3 regions of the Paenibacillus sp. WC2504 genome follow, and region 2 is predicted to be linked to each of the others. Evidence: riboswitches for the same ligand, from Rfam matches in the RefSeq annotation. Region 2 holds a riboswitch; each other region holds the start of a gene.
The links. A riboswitch is a leader RNA that binds a small molecule or an ion and turns the genes downstream of it on or off. The one in region 2 is predicted to bind ZMP and ZTP.

Region 1: it holds a riboswitch for ZMP and ZTP, as region 2 does, so the genes downstream of both, rpiB (ribose 5-phosphate isomerase B) here and ACUN27_RS16710 (GNAT family N-acetyltransferase) in region 2, are expected to answer to the same signal.
Region 3: it holds a riboswitch for ZMP and ZTP, as region 2 does, so the genes downstream of both, ACUN27_RS11860 (bifunctional 5,10-methylenetetrahydrofolate dehydrogenase/5,10-methenyltetrahydrofolate cyclohydrolase) here and ACUN27_RS16710 (GNAT family N-acetyltransferase) in region 2, are expected to answer to the same signal.

What each region holds. Positions count from the first base shown of each region.
Region 1 covers NZ_JBQZFH010000001.1:80,482-85,602, forward strand. Annotated here, with positions in the region: gene glyA (serine hydroxymethyltransferase) at 1-995, opposite strand, end outside; gene ACUN27_RS00365 (TIGR01440 family protein) at 1,038-1,643, opposite strand; gene rpiB (ribose 5-phosphate isomerase B) at 1,655-2,113, opposite strand; ZMP/ZTP riboswitch at 2,217-2,297, opposite strand; gene ACUN27_RS00375 (low molecular weight protein arginine phosphatase) at 2,355-2,957, opposite strand; gene ACUN27_RS00380 (manganese efflux pump MntP) at 3,073-3,633, opposite strand; gene ACUN27_RS00385 (L-threonylcarbamoyladenylate synthase) at 3,698-4,765, opposite strand; gene spoIIR (stage II sporulation protein R) at 4,801-5,121, opposite strand, start outside.
Region 2 covers NZ_JBQZFH010000001.1:3,753,001-3,758,121, reverse strand. Annotated here, with positions in the region: gene ACUN27_RS16720 (class I SAM-dependent methyltransferase) at 1-707, opposite strand, end outside; gene ACUN27_RS16715 (Gfo/Idh/MocA family protein) at 827-1,924, opposite strand; gene ACUN27_RS16710 (GNAT family N-acetyltransferase) at 1,999-3,075, opposite strand; ZMP/ZTP riboswitch at 3,126-3,205, opposite strand; gene ACUN27_RS16705 (CBO0543 family protein) at 3,272-3,772, opposite strand; gene ACUN27_RS16700 (alpha/beta hydrolase) at 3,826-4,785, opposite strand; gene ACUN27_RS16695 (carboxylesterase family protein) at 4,895-5,121, opposite strand, start outside.
Region 3 covers NZ_JBQZFH010000001.1:2,727,274-2,732,394, forward strand. Annotated here, with positions in the region: gene ACUN27_RS11845 (ABC transporter transmembrane domain-containing protein) at 1-1,277, shown strand, start outside; gene ACUN27_RS11850 (hypothetical protein) at 1,312-1,833, shown strand; gene ACUN27_RS11855 (hypothetical protein) at 1,976-2,509, shown strand; ZMP/ZTP riboswitch at 2,568-2,646, shown strand; gene ACUN27_RS11860 (bifunctional 5,10-methylenetetrahydrofolate dehydrogenase/5,10-methenyltetrahydrofolate cyclohydrolase) at 2,703-3,554, shown strand; gene ACUN27_RS11865 (CBO0543 family protein) at 3,647-4,102, shown strand; gene ACUN27_RS11870 (TolB family protein) at 4,234-5,121, shown strand, end outside.

The DNA of each region.
Region 1 (5,121 bases), 3.7 Mb from region 2:
AGAACGTGCTCCGCATCTTTACCTGTGATGTTCAGGTTGCGTAGATCAACCAGCATCAAGTGGTTGTCTGTACCGCCGGAAACGAGGTTGATGCCTTCAGCTGTCAATGCAGTCGCCAATGCTTGCGCGTTGTTGATGACGTTTTGACCGTAAGTTTTGAATTCCGGTTGCAGAGCTTCACCGAAGGAAACGGCTTTGGCAGCAATCGTATGCATCAAAGGACCGCCTTGGGAACCAGGGAATACAGCTTTATCAATAGCAGCTGCCCAAGCTTTGCGCGTAAGAATCATACCGCCGCGAGGACCGCGAAGCGTTTTGTGCGTTGTAGTTGTAACGAAATGTGCATGCGGCACTGGGTTCGGGTGCAAGCCAGCAGCAACTAGACCAGCGATATGCGCCATATCAACGAAGAACAATGCGCCTACATCATTAGCGATGGAAGCTAGTGCTTCGAAATCAATCGTGCGCGGGTAAGCACTTGCGCCAGCAACTAACATGCGAGGCTTATGTTTGAAAGCCGCTTTACGAACATCGTCGTAGTCGATGCGGAAGTCTTTTTCACTTACACCGTAAGCAACGAAGTTGTAAAGAATACCGGAAGCATTAACAGGGCTGCCGTGTGTTAAGTGACCGCCGTGTGCCAGGTTCATACCCAGAACGGTGTCACCAGGGTTAAGAGCTGCCAAGTAAACAGCCATATTCGCTTGTGCACCAGAGTGCGGTTGAACGTTCGCATGTTCAGCTCCGAAAAGCTCTTTCGCGCGATCGCGAGCGATATCTTCGACGATGTCTACGTATTCGCAGCCGCCGTAGTATCTTTTGCCTGGGTAACCTTCTGCGTATTTGTTAGTCAGTACTGTACCCATCGCTTCAAGCACGGCTTGGCTGACGATGTTTTCAGAAGCGATAAGCTCAATTTTGTCGCGTTGACGACCAAGTTCTAGATTCATAGCTTCTACGATTTTTGGATCTTGCTTACTTAGAAAGTTTGTCATATGGAATTCCTCCTAAAGGATAATTTATATCTATAAGTTAACCTAGCAATCCGCATCTGGCGCGGCTTGCTGATAGAGCTGCTCGGCAGCCTCAGGTGTGTAGACTGCTCTCGTCCCGCCAATCAGTTTAGGCCGTGTAAAGGCCATGGTCACATAAGCATGACCCATATTCCGTACGGGCGGCCGTGCAGGCACAGCAACCCGCCGCAAATGCATCCCGATCAGCGTACTGCCAATATCGATCCCGGCATGCGCTTGAATCGTCTCGACGACTACGGGCTTTGCGAAGTGGCGGTACGCGTATGAGGCCATTGAACCGCCGGCTTTTGGCACAGGAATAACCGACACTGGCTCAAGCTGAGGGGAGATCGCGAAAAGATCTTCCTCAATGACAAGCGCGCGGTTCAAATGTTCGCAGCACTGAAAAGCCAAGTGCAAACCGAACTCGCGGCTGATGCGCTGCGCCGTTTCAAAAATCGGCCGCGCTGCATCCAACGTCCCCGAAGTCCCAATCCGATGACCGAGTATTTCACTCGTGCTTGTACCAATGACCAGAATGTGACCTGGTCGTAGATTGCCCACCTTTACCAACTCGCGAAGATTTGTTTCCAAATCTTCTGCAATCGTGTGAAGTATGGAATTTGTCATGGTGGTCACCCTTAAGGATGTATCGCGAAGCGATCTTCGATGCTTTGCAACTTGTTAATGCGGTTCTGGTGACGCACACCTTGCGAAAACTCTGTTTCCAGCCAAATTTTCACGATTTCCTCGGCAACACCCGGCCCAATGACACGCTCACCTAAAGCAAGCACATTCGTATCATTGTGCTCCCGTGTGGCTTTAGCAGAAAATAGATCGTGAACCAGCGCGCAACGGATGCCTGGAACCTTATTCGCAGCGATCGACATCCCGATGCCTGTTCCACAGATCAGAATCCCTTTGTCTGCTTCCCCGGAAACCACATCTTCACAAACCTTCAGTGCATAATCCGGGTAATCGACGGAATCTGCACAACTGCATCCATAATCTATGACCTGATGGCCCAAGGATTCAATAAAAGGAATAATAACATCTTTCAAACGATAGCCTGCATGATCCGCACCTAACGCAATTTTCATGGATAGAACGCTCCTTTGCTTGTTCGAATTCGACCCTTCTATTATATCCCAAAGTCCACCAGAAAACGAAAAAAAGAGCTGACACGCTAAGAATAGCGCGTTGCTCTTTTGCCCAGGCGACCGGCCGTATAGCTCAATGCTCCATTGTGGTTACTCCCACTCGTCGCCAGTTACATTGAGTCTTGCTTGATAAATCCATCTTATCGCATTATGCACGAGGTGTAAAGATGTCTTTCGCAAATCATTTCCCAGACTGCGGATCCTCTTTTCGCTCGCGAAGCTTTTTAACCAATTTATCTAAACTACCGCTGATTTCATTCGCTGTTTGCCGGTAAACCTCCAATGGGCCGCCGAACGGGTCGGAAATATCGTAATCCGGAATGGCATCTTCCAACAAATAAATACGATTTCGCTCTTCAACTGTTACCGTTTGTGAAAGAGCCTGCTTCAGCTGAAGTTCCGTCACCAGCTTTTCTCTTTCCTCAATCGCTTGAAGGATACGCTGATCGTCCTCTACATATTCTTTGAGCGTAAAAATCTTATCAATCGCGTCCGGATACCGCTGGATAACCGAACGTTTATGTCCCATCGTCATCGTCAAAATAAGATCCGCCCACTTCACTTCAGACTCCTGAATCGCTAATGAGCGAATAGGCTCTTTGAACCCTGCCTCTTGCAGCAGCGTTGCACTATTTCGGGAGATCGGAGTGCCCGTCATCGCGGATACGCCAGCTGAACGAACTTCTGCCGCAAGTCCTTCTTGGTGCACCCTGATACGCAGCAAACCTTCTGCTAATGGACTGCGGCACGTATTTCCTGTACAGACAAATAGAATTCGCAACATGAGATCCTCCTCAGAGTTTTGCGTAGCAAAACTTTCTTCGTAAGCGTAGGCTGAGTTTTGCGTTAGCAAAACTTTCTTCATAAACATAAGCAGAGCCTGCTCCGCCTCTATTGTATCATAGCAAAAACTTGATCCCAAACGCGAGCAGAATTAGCCCGCCAAACGCTTCGCCATACTCGCCAACCCAGCCGTTCACCCGTCTGCCAACCAATAAACCAGCTACAGAGAGCAGCGCGCCGAACAAACCAAATACAAGCACGGTTAACAGGATATCCGTCGCAAACATGCCTAAGGATACACCTACTGAGAACGAATCTATACTTACACTAAGCGCAAAAATCGTAAGCCCCCATATAGATCTATGATCAAAAGAGGTTGCTTCCTCTCCACGGATTGAACTATACACCATATGGGAGCCCAAGAGAATGAGCAAACATCCGCCGGCTGCAGTGGCCACATTGCCAAGCAGAAGCGAAACATATTGTCCCATAAATATGCCCATTAACGGCATAATGATATGAAAAATACCGATCACCATGCTAATTTTAAAAATATCCAACAAGCGAATCCCCTTCATGCCGATGCCAATTCCTAAGGAAAAAGCATCCAGACCCAAGGCTATCGCCATGATGAATATGGTGATGATCTGCCCAAATTCAACGCCAGTTACGAGCATAAGTGCTGTCCCCCTTGTCCGCTTTCTTAACCAAGATATGCGGACAAACTGGGAATCATGCTAGCTAAACACGTACAAGCCGGTGACCGGCTGCCTTGCGCAGACGGTTCATAATTGCCTGACCAATCCCTGTTTCCGGGCAGCCTTCTGCAGCAATATACTGAATCCCTTGCTGATCAAATTGCCTTAATGCAGCGTAAAGCCCCTGTGCGATCTTTTCCGGTTCCGCTAACGAGCCGCAGGCAATTACCAAATCAGCTTCAAATAGAGAAGCCCTTTCCTCAAAAGTAAGGATTCCCGTCGATTGCCCTCGCTCCCTAGCGGCTTGAATGTCGCGCTGAATCCAATCAGCCACTGCTTCAGCATTGTCTCCATATACAATATGCATGTATCCCTTTGGCGCATAATGCGTATACTTCATTCCCGGAGCACGGGGCGTTTCTGAGACCTGCACATCTTCCCGCTCAGGCTCATGAATTCGAATAGCCGGCAGTGCGGACTGCAGTTGCTCTGCTGTAATGCCGCCTGGACGCAAAATATACAGCTCACCATTAACAAGCTGAATCACTGTCGACTCAACACCGACCCCCGTCCCGCCGCCATCCACAATACCACCGATCCGGCCGTCCAGATCTTCTCGCACATGTGACGCCAGCGTTGGACTCGGTCTGCCAGAACTATTGGCGCTAGGGGCTGCTATAGGAAGCGCTGCTTTTCGAAGCAGCTCCAGGGCCACAGGATGATCAGGTATACGAATGCCTACCGTCGTAAGACCGGCAGTCACCAACGGCGAAATGCCGCCTGTTTTCACAGGCAGCACGATAGTAAGAGGCCCAGGCCAGAATGCCTCCATAAGCCTATGATGGTCAGGCGTGACACTATCAGGCTCAATGAGATCTGAGAGCTGCCCCGCATCCGCAATGTGGACGATCAACGGATTATCGGACGGCCGTCCTTTGGCTGAGAAAATACGCTCTACCGCTGTGGTATTCGTAGCATCAGCACCAAGTCCGTATACCGTTTCCGTAGGGAAAGCTACGGTAACCCCGTCCCGCAAAAGCGCTGCGGCATCCGATAATTCTTGACCCCTGTTACCAACCCTATCCGGGTCTACTTTCCAGTACTTTGTCACGATCTATCATCCTTACTTCCAAAAATGAAATCAAGTTAACTAAACCATGAAACGATTTTTTTGGTCATTTCCCAGAAGAAAAACTTCACTTTAGGCTGTGAGTCCTCAGTCGCATCAGCAATGACAGGTTGCGTTTGCGCATCCGTACTTGCTTTCTGCTTGACCGTTGGCTGGGCTGCTTTACTGTCTTTTGCCGCAGGTGCAGGTGTAGACGAAGTTTTCAATTTGTCTTGTCCTTCTGTTTTCGCTACTACAGCGGCAGTTGCCACCGCTTCACCTGAAACAGAATCTACAAAGCAAAGCGGCGGGAATAGCACGCACCACCAATTCTGGCCTTCTCCACTGCCAATCGTGAC
Region 2 (5,121 bases):
GGGAATCGTTGGTTGTTTCCGTGTGGAAACTCATGGAGATAATCCAATCGAAGGCCGGCAGCAATCAAGGCATTCAGTATATTGCTGAAACTGTAGCTCCAGACATATTCAACCCCCTGCTGATTAGCTGCTGGATCAGAATGTGGGATAATTCCCTCAATTCGAACGGGCTCTTCCGTGTGAAAGTAAGGATAGCGTGTGAGCAATTCGGTCACATGGGCAGCATCATCAAAGACATTGAGAAACGGATGCTCCTCTTGCAAGTAAAATATCCCCCCAGGTTTGAGGAAATGCGCGATAATCTTCGCCCACCGATCAAGATCTGAGAGCCAAAACAAAACACCGCCCGACGTAAAAACGATATCGAACTTATCCTCGAGCACCTTAGGAAGTTCGTAAATGTCCGAACAGAGAAACCGCGCATTTAACCCTGTTTCCTGGGTCAAACGTTCGGCGAGTGCAATCGCATCCTCGGAGAAATCTACCCCAGTAACTTGTGCGCCGAGACGAGCCCAGGAGAGCGTATCCAAACCGAAGTGACACTGGAAGTGCAACAACGACTTACCGGAAACATCGCCTAGTTCCTCTCGTTCGATTGGGGTCAAGGTAATTTTGCCTGCCTTAAACCCGGAGATATCGTATCTTTTGGCATTGACGGCTGTACGGGCGTTCCAGTGTTCGCGGTTCCGTTCCGTATAATCAGTCATAGCAGTCACGCTCCTCTGACGTTCTGTCTTGTGATAACAGCAGCCAGCTTGTGATAAAACATAGATATACGGATAGCTCGTTCCAATATGCCTGTTCTTACTTCCTAATGCTCGTTCATTTAGGAGGAAGCATTTGCACCGTCGTGCGCCCAAGGCTGAGTTGTTGTCGTTAACTCTTCCCCCGACTCGATGGCCGCTTGCATCATAATAGACAAATAATGATCCTGCATAGCCTCTTCCAACCCATAGCATTCCGGCCCACCTTGCAGATAGTCCGCCATCTTGCTTAAACTCGTAGCGATAGCAATCTCATCGTCAGATAAGCGGCTAGGAACAAATGGATTTTCATATACCCATTCATCATTTGCTGTAATGCCTCGGTGATAGTACCCTTCAAGGTTACCATTATGGCCAGTATCGATTCTTCGCAGATCACCGTATATCGGTGTTTTGAAATCCCGCAAATAGCGGTACGTTTCGTCTGTTAGTTCTCCGCGGTTTCCACGAACGAGGAAGCGATTTTTGCGAACCCAAGAAAAATACTGATCTCCTGTAAAATCAAACAGTGCCAGCTTATTTCCGAAGGAAAGTGTAACGATATCCTGGACAGAATCAGCCATGACTTCACTTTCGGGAGGTCCATTACGCCCAGGACCTTTCACCAGATTCGACGTAAATCTCTGTCCCCGGATGACGGCATTCTCGAAGTCAATGCCTAGCAACTTTCGTATCAAACTAATGCCATGGTAACCATGAGCTGCCGAGACTTGCACTTGAGAAACGTCGCCTAGTTTGCCGGCCCTCACTAAAGAAATACGCGCAGCATGCATCGGTTGATACAAGTATTGTTCGGCTACCTGTACGTGTCCTTTCAGCTTTTTCAGGGATTCGTACAAGTCGATCATGGTCGCGATGTCCTTAGCCGGAGGTGTCTCTGTCAAAACGGGAATTCCCCGCTCAGCTAATTCCAATGTGCAGGAAGGCGCTGCCTCCCATGGGACGCATACGACCGCGAACTGAATTGGCCCGCTTGAAGCGAAAGACTCCATATCACGATAGGTTTTCACACCCCACTCATCTTCAATCTCCTTGCCGCGTTCCTCGTCACGGACTAGCATCGCACGGACGGCGAAATGCTGGGGCAGCGCTTTGGCAATCCGCAAATAAAAATCGGCTCTCCACCCTCTGCCGACAATACCGAATTCTATCAATGACATGACCGTTCTCCTCGCTTTCGTTAAATGCCACTATGATAATAGAAAACTTACAAGTTTTACTAGATTTTATTTTACTAAAGGATCTGCCGTTCATACAAGTGCGCGGTCCATCCTTGAGCTTCATAGCGTCCACAAAACGCGAATCCTTCACGGGTATAATATCTGTTGAGTGCCTTGTTATCAGCCATACAATCAAGGCGAATCCAAGATTTCCCTTGTTCTCTGATATAGCTTTCCGCCCAATTGAGCAACCGCGTGCCTATCCCCATGCCTGGATAGTCCCGAGAGGTCGCCAAACGATGCACATAGCCAGCATTTTCGTGGAATTGCTCGCCCCAGATCTCTTCGTCCCTCCATTGAATGGAAAGACAGCCGACGGGTACTCCTTCCATGTGCGCCACAAAAAACTCATCCTGTCGAATCAAATCGAACACATACGCTTGCGTAAACCTCTCCTCACGCCACTGAATAAAGCCATGCGTCCGCTCAATCCACCTGGCTGCATGAACCAGAAGCTCTCGCACCGACTCTGCATCTGCCAGTTCTGCTCTGCGAATGTCCAGCTTGCCCTGCCAACAGTACTCCAGCCGTGCAGCTGTTTCCATCGCCAATGCTTCACCTGACAACCTTGCTACAACATGTAACGCCGCATCAAATCCTGTAGTTACACCGCCGGACATGACGATTCTTCCGTTATCAACATACCGGACATTCTTCACAACTGTCGTACCAGGTGAAAGCATGCCCTGTAAAAGGTCGTACGCCATCCGATTCGTTGTCACACGAAGCCCCTCCAATAAATCCGCTTTCGCCAGCAGTAAAGCGCCTGTACATATGGAGAGCACAATTTCGGCGTTGTTCGCCGTTTCACGCACCCAATTGATCAGTGGCAAATTGTTTATTTCTGTGCGAGCTCCCCACCCTCCAGGCATAATGAGAATGTCAATTGCAGGGCAAGTATCAAAACTAAATTGTGGCGTAATAGTGATACCGCTAACGGTTGTCAATGGGGTTGCCTTTTCGGCTACCGTAAAGACCTGAAAATTGCTGCTCAAATACCCAGCCACCCCAAATACATCATGAGGACCGGTAAAATCCAACGTATCAACCTTATCGTACAGCACAACTCCGACATGCCTTGTCCTCTTCATCGACATCATCTCCTCAGAAATAAAAAAGAGCACCTGACCCATTGGATCAAACGCTCTGCCCAGGCGATCGGCTATATGACATACGCGCTCCCCCGTAGTCCTCTACGTTTCGCCAGTTACGCATACCAGAATTTCCCTTTATTATACAAATAAAAAATGAAGCCGTCTAGATGAATACACTTATTTCCTGAACCGATCATTTAATTGGAACTTTAAATAGGACTAATAAACCAAAAGCGAGTGTTATGGAAATCACATACGTAAGTATTGGCCGACTGAAATGTAAACGAAGCATTGGAAACGTGATCATATTAAATACAACGGAATAAAGCATGGTCCAACCGTTAAAATGTTTAATCGCTCCTGTAAACATGTATATGACTTCAATGAGGGAATAAATGACGACCCATAATCCTATCCATAATGTTGCTTTAGCAACTCCTTTTGGGTATAAACCAAGGAATATCAGCGTTGTAGCTGCAAATGCCACTAAACAACATATTTCAGTACCTATCCCACTATGAATTGGAGGCTTCGACTGATGCTGCCATAGAGGGTAATCTTTTGTCAGCAAAATATAAAATACGTCTCCAAGCAAGAAATATAACATTGTTGCATGGTATTTTTGCCAATTTCGCCAGTCTCCCCAACGCCATGCCGAAAGGACAGATAATATAGCCATAGCAATGAAAATCATTTCGAATACCCCGTAACATTGCATCGTTTTACTTGTATTGTTCCCAGATCCATTTACACGTATGCTCTCTCACTTTCACGGATCCATGCATTTGCAAGCAGAATAGCTCCTCTTGCTGCAGCTGTGTCCGCAAGCGCGTTGAGCATGAGGAAATCATGAATTGTACCTTGGAAGCGTACAGCTGTAACCCGAACCCCGGCTTCTCTCAATTTATTCGCATATGCTTCTCCTTCATCCCTTAGTACGTCTGCTTCAGCTGTAATCACAAGTGCTTCCGGAAGTCCTTTCAGTTGTTCTATGGAAGCTCTTAAGGGTGAGGCGGTTATTTCCGCTCTCTCTCCTGGATCAGTTGTATACTGGTCCCAGAACCATTTCATAGCATCCTGGCGAAGGAAATATCCTGTTGAAAAGTCTTTATAAGACTCCGTCTCAAACGACGCATCAGTGACTGGATAAAAAAGCACCTGTTTGCGGATCTGAGGACCTCCGCGCTCTTTGGCCATTAAGGTAATGGCAGCGCTCATATTACCACCGACACTATCCCCTGCAACTGTTATGTTGTTTGAATGTAATCCCTTTTCTTTTCCATGCTCGGCAACCCATTTTAGAGCGGCAAATACTTCCTCAATCGCAACCGGATATCTTGCTTCCGGCGACAGGCTGTAGTTTGTAAAAACAACTGCGGATTGAGACCCAACCGCTAATTCTCGAATTAATCGGTCATGCGTATGGACATTTCCGAAGACCCAGCCTGCACCGTGAGTGTAAAGAATTACTGGTAAGGAGCCCGAATGGTTTTGAGGACGAATAATCGTTAGAGATATGTCCCCTTTGAGCCCTCCCGGGATTGTTAAATTCTCCACGTCAACAGGCAACTTGGCGATAGGTCCGTTTTGAACTTCGTCAACGGTTTCCCTTCCTTTTTTCGGCCCTAAATCAAAAAGAAATGGTGGGTTAGCTGTAGCTTTTACAAAGTCTTGTGCTGCTTTTTCAAGTACGATTTTCTTCTTCATTTTTGGAACCACCTTTCATTTAGCTTCATTTTGTGGTCCCAATTTATTAACCAATTTGATGGGAGATTAATCTCTTACTTTTCATTGTCACTTTTTAGATTGAATGGAATTACCCTAGTCGTGCATTTCTTTTGTGTTTCAGTAGCCACATATATAATTCTTGATTGTTATACGTCTCTTCCATGACTTTATGGCTGTGACCCAGTTCGGAGTAGTATGTCGCTCTGATGTTTCCACCTATATTTGTGATCGACCTAACCATATCTTCTGTCCCGGTTACTCGAACAACATCATCGTCCACACAATGAAAAGCCCAAATTGGTATATTCTTTAGCA
Region 3 (5,121 bases), 1.0 Mb from region 2:
ATTTGTCGGTCCTTATTCCAAATCTCATTGATTCGAGTATCAGTTTCCGCCGGGTGAAGGAGATATTGGAGCAGCAGCCGGACGTTCCTGACGCGGAGAATCCTGTACCTTTATCTTCATCTTTTACTTCAATTCAGATGGATCGGGTGACGTTCGGATATAACGATGAAGCGAATCAATTAAAGGAAGTGAGCATGCGTATTACGGAAGGCATGTATGTGGCTTTCGTAGGGCCTAGCGGATCTGGCAAAAGCACGGCTTTACAGCTGCTATCACGGTTTTATGATCCGAACCAGGGGGCCATCTCAATCAATGATTGCGATCTGCGTCAAGCAAGTGAAGCGTCGCTAAGAAAGCTGTCTACGCTTGTTACGCAGGATACATTTCTGTTTAACGCTTCCATTCGTGATAATTTGCTGATAAATAATGAAGCTGCGACGGAAGCAGAAATGATAGAAGCGGCGAAGCAGGCGCGGATCCACGATACCATTGTCAACTGGTCAGATGGATACGACACGCAGATTCACCACGAAGGGGGCTCTCTGTCGGGTGGAGAGCGGCAGCGACTGTCCATTGCGAGAGCGCTTCTGCGGAAGCCGAAGTTGCTGCTGCTCGATGAAGTCACATCGGCGTTAGACCCGGCGACGGAGGCCGATATTAATGAGTTGATAGGGCAAAGCCGGAAAGACAAAACGATTATTTCCGTTACACATAGACTGGCTTCAGTCGTGCACGCCGATGTCATTTATGTATTTAAAGACGGACAGATCATTGAAAGCGGCACCCATCAAGAGCTTCTGGATCAAAAGGGGGAGTATGCGAATCTTTGGGAGAAACAGATCGGGTTTCATCTATCTCACGACGGTCTACATGCGACTGTGGATGTCAATCGGCTTGCTAAACTGCCGTTCTTTCAAGGCATTGAGACAGCGCTTTTAAGTGATATCGCTACCTTGTTCTCAACAGAAACATGTAAGGAAGGCGAAGTAATCGTTCGTGAGGGCGAAGAGGGGAATAAATGCTACATTATCGTTCGAGGCAAATTTGAAATTGTGAAAAATATCCCGGACAAAGGCGAGATACGTGTTGCCGTTCTGCAGGATGGCGATCATTTCGGGGAAATTGCGCTGCTCCGCAACACATTAAGGAATGCAGCAGTGAAGGCACTGAGTCCTGCGGTACTGCTATCGGTCAGACGAGAGGCTTTTCACCGGTTGACGGCAGAGTATCCACAGATTTTACAAACATTGCAGCAGACATTATTGAGCCGAATGTAGAGGCTTCGTTGCGGAAGGAGTGAAGGTAAACGTTATGACGGCTAGTATTTACAAACGGTGCGTCACTGATGATGATTTGGCTAAAGTGAGTTTGTTCATTCTGGAAAACCGGCGGGATATGCATCCCTCGTATTCGGCCACCGACACGATAACGATGTTGTATTCGTTCATCAAGTATGGTCAGTTGATTCAGGTGGTGGATCAAAACGTACAGCGTATTATTGCGGTAAGTGCTTATTACATTGGGACACCAGAGCACGATTACGAAGATAAACACATCGCTTTTGTAGAGATGGCCATAGCCGACCGTGCGTATCGAGGATCGAGGCTCTTCATTAAAGGATTGCGCTTCTTGGTAAGCGAGATTATGTCTGACAATCCGGACGTCCAGGAAGTGAGATTTGCAGCACTTGCAGATAATGTATATTTATGTAGATTGTATGCGAAATTTGCCGACATAAGCCATGAAGAGGATAGCATACTTGGCAAACAAATGAAATTTGGTGTCAAAATTAACAATTTGAGGGCTTTCTTAGATAAATTCGTAAAGGTATAATATACATATGACAGACAACTATCCTTGATAAGGAGGCGTTATGCATGATTGTAATTCCACCAAGCATTAAAAAAGGTACGAGCAAAGGCGGTTTCGGTAAAATCGTCAAAGACAACGAGAATTTGCGAGCTAATCCGGTATAATGGGTTTCGAATTCCGCACTTGTAAGTTCGAAATGGATTTCGAAGCTTACATCCGTTTTTTGATTCAGCAACAAGCCTTTTTGAACTTGCCATATCCTTTCGTGATGAAGTTAGCTTTCATGGGTAGTCCGCTACAGTTCGGGCAAGTCATGCTGATTTTCAACGATGAGACTTACGATATCGTAGGTGCGGCGGGTTTCGTGAACGGCACAGGGGCAAATGATTATGAAGATCGAGAGATTTGTCAGGTCGAGATTGCCTTTATTTTGGAACAATATCGGCGTACACCGCTATTTCTACGTGGACTTGAAGCGTTATTAAGCCTTATTAAAGCTGGTAATCCAGACGTGAAGCAGCTCCAGTTCTGGAGTTCTTCTGACAATAAGGAGATACAGCCAATTGTTTCTAGGTGGAGCAGCTTGCCTGGATTCCAATCATCAGTTGTGAATAATTTAACCTTCTACAAGTTTTCATTCGATGAGTTGGAAGCTTATTGCAGGCGAATTGGAACGACGGGAGTAAGGTCTGGGTAGTCTTTTTTCCATACGCATTGAAAACTATCGCTATAGTTGTTATTATGTTTTCATACAAGTAACTGTGTGTGACTGGCGGAACATGGGGAACCATGAGGGAGCACATAGATAATCAGCCGTACGCCTGGGCAGAGGTAAGGGGATATCCCCTTACCTCTTTGCGTTTCAAATTTACTCAAAAGGGATGATTGAAATGTCGAAAGAAACATTAATCTTGGATGGTAACCGGGTCGCAGACGCCATAAAGGCATCGCTGAACAGCAGAATTCAAAACTTGTCCAATCAAGGCGTCGTTCCTTGTTTAGCGACCGTGTTGGTCGGCGACGATCCTGCTTCAGCAACTTATGTACGGATGAAAGGAAACGCATGCAAGCGACTGGGGATTCAATCTATTCGTGTTACTCTTCCTGAACACACGACTACGATGGAGTTAATTGCAGCCATTCACAAGCTTAATGATGACAACAGCGTGCATGGGATCTTGTTGCAGCACCCAGTCCCGAAGCATATCGATGAAAGGGCAGCTTTTGAGGCGATTCGTATTGATAAAGATGTCGATGGTGTAACGACATTGGGATTTGCTCAAAATGCTTTTGGATTTGCTGAGTTCCCTTCCTGTACACCAGCGGCAATCATGGCCATTTTGAACTATTACGAAATTCCTGTTGAAGGCAAACATGCGGTTGTTATCGGAAGAAGTCCAATTCTCGGCAAACCGGTCTCTCTGATGCTGCTAAATAAGAATGCAACAGTTACGACCTGCCACTCAAAAACAGCGAATTTGGCCGATATCGTGCGCTTGGGAGATATTGTCGTAGCTGCCGTGGGGAAACCTCGCTTTGTTCAAGGCGATTGGCTAAAACCAGGCGCTATTGTCTTAGATGCAGGTTACAATCCTGGAAACGTAGGCGATGTTGATTATGACGCTTGTTGTGAGGTAGCTTCGGCCATTACACCGGTTCCTGCCGGGGTTGGTCCAGTGACCATTGCGACCTTGCTCAAACATACGGTCGATGCGGCTGAAAAGATAGCAAACAAGCGATAGGCATAGAGCGTCCGAGCCTGCAAGTTCGCAAACATCATATTTTCACCAACAACGGGTCATACTAGGGGATCTAGAGTAAAGAGGTGAAAATCATGTTATTTAACATTATTGCAGGCTTTTTAATCCCCTGGATATTTGGCATTTATCTGTACAGGAAATCTCGAATTATTGTGTTTCTAATCTTTCCTATTACGGTTACAATATCTAGCTTGATCAATGATACCGGGTATCATCTGAATTTTTGGGATTTTACCCCATTGATTGAGAATGATGAGACACTTTCAGCACTTCCGCTTGATATTGGGCTTTATCCCGTTATGGCCGGTTATATGATTTATTGGATTCGAAAAAATAATCGGCATGCGTTTCTGAAAATAGGCTTTTTTTGCTTGGCTACGACTGCGCTGGAATATATGGCGTTTATTTTTGGGAAAGTAGAATACAGCAATCATTGGAATATAGGTTGGACCTTTGCATCTTATATACTTGCTTATAGCCTGGTTTATTTGTATTACAGGCTTTTGGTAAGATACGGCTATTGGAAATGAAAAACGCTTATTGCTCTTCGGGCCAGTGGTCAGAGGGAGTTGATAAGCGTTTTTTTGTTGCTCTTTATTCAGGAATAATTTGGAACAACCTGCAAAAAATATTTCTGTACGATTTGAAAAGGGGGCAACCGATGAAAATTAAAATTATGTTCATTAGCCTGGTGATTTCAGTCTTATGCGGTAATGTCGGATTCGCTGAACCAAGGCAATCTGTACAAGCTGTGTTTGTGCGCGGCGGCGATCTATGGGTCCAAAAAGACGATAAGGAGCTGCAAGTTACACGAAATCAAAAGGTAAGCGAGCCCAAATGGTCAGCAGATGGGAAGTTCATTGCTTACTCACTTGCCCTTGGAGAACAGCAGCACGAGATATGGGTGTACAGCTTGGAGGCGAAAAAGCATAACCGTGTGTATCCAGGCGGTGACAATTTTCAGTGGTCTCCAAACAGGAATGATCTTGCTTTTAAAATAGATGGCGTTCTGAATACCGCAAGGATTGGCCGCGATAAAGTGGATCCCTTTAAAAATGTAACTCTGGGTGTGGATAACTACTCATGGGTACCTGATGGCAGTGGATTTCTAGTATCGTCACCTGCTCAGCTGCGGCCATCCGGTTGGACGAATGTGGAATTGTACATGGTTCCGGCCGATGCCAAAATGGACCCTAATAAGAGTAAGCATTTTTATACGCTTCCTACGGAGTCGCCTGGTTTTTTCGCTGTTGGCACAAGCATATTCAAATGGTCCAGTGATAAGAAGTGGATCTCGTTTACCGCACATCCAACGGCATCTTTGTCTGCGGACGGGAATGCCTTATGCGTGTTGTCTTCGGATGGCGAACAGTTCCAGCAATTGGATAACATGCTTCACTATCCGCAATGGTTTGCCTGGTCGCCTGCGAAGGCGAGGCTCGCCTATATTGCAGGGGAAGGCCGAGTGGCGGTGCAGAATAAGCATTTGAAGCTCAAGGATCTGCCCGCCATGAAGCCGGCTTCTTATACGCCTCAAGGATTCGCGGAT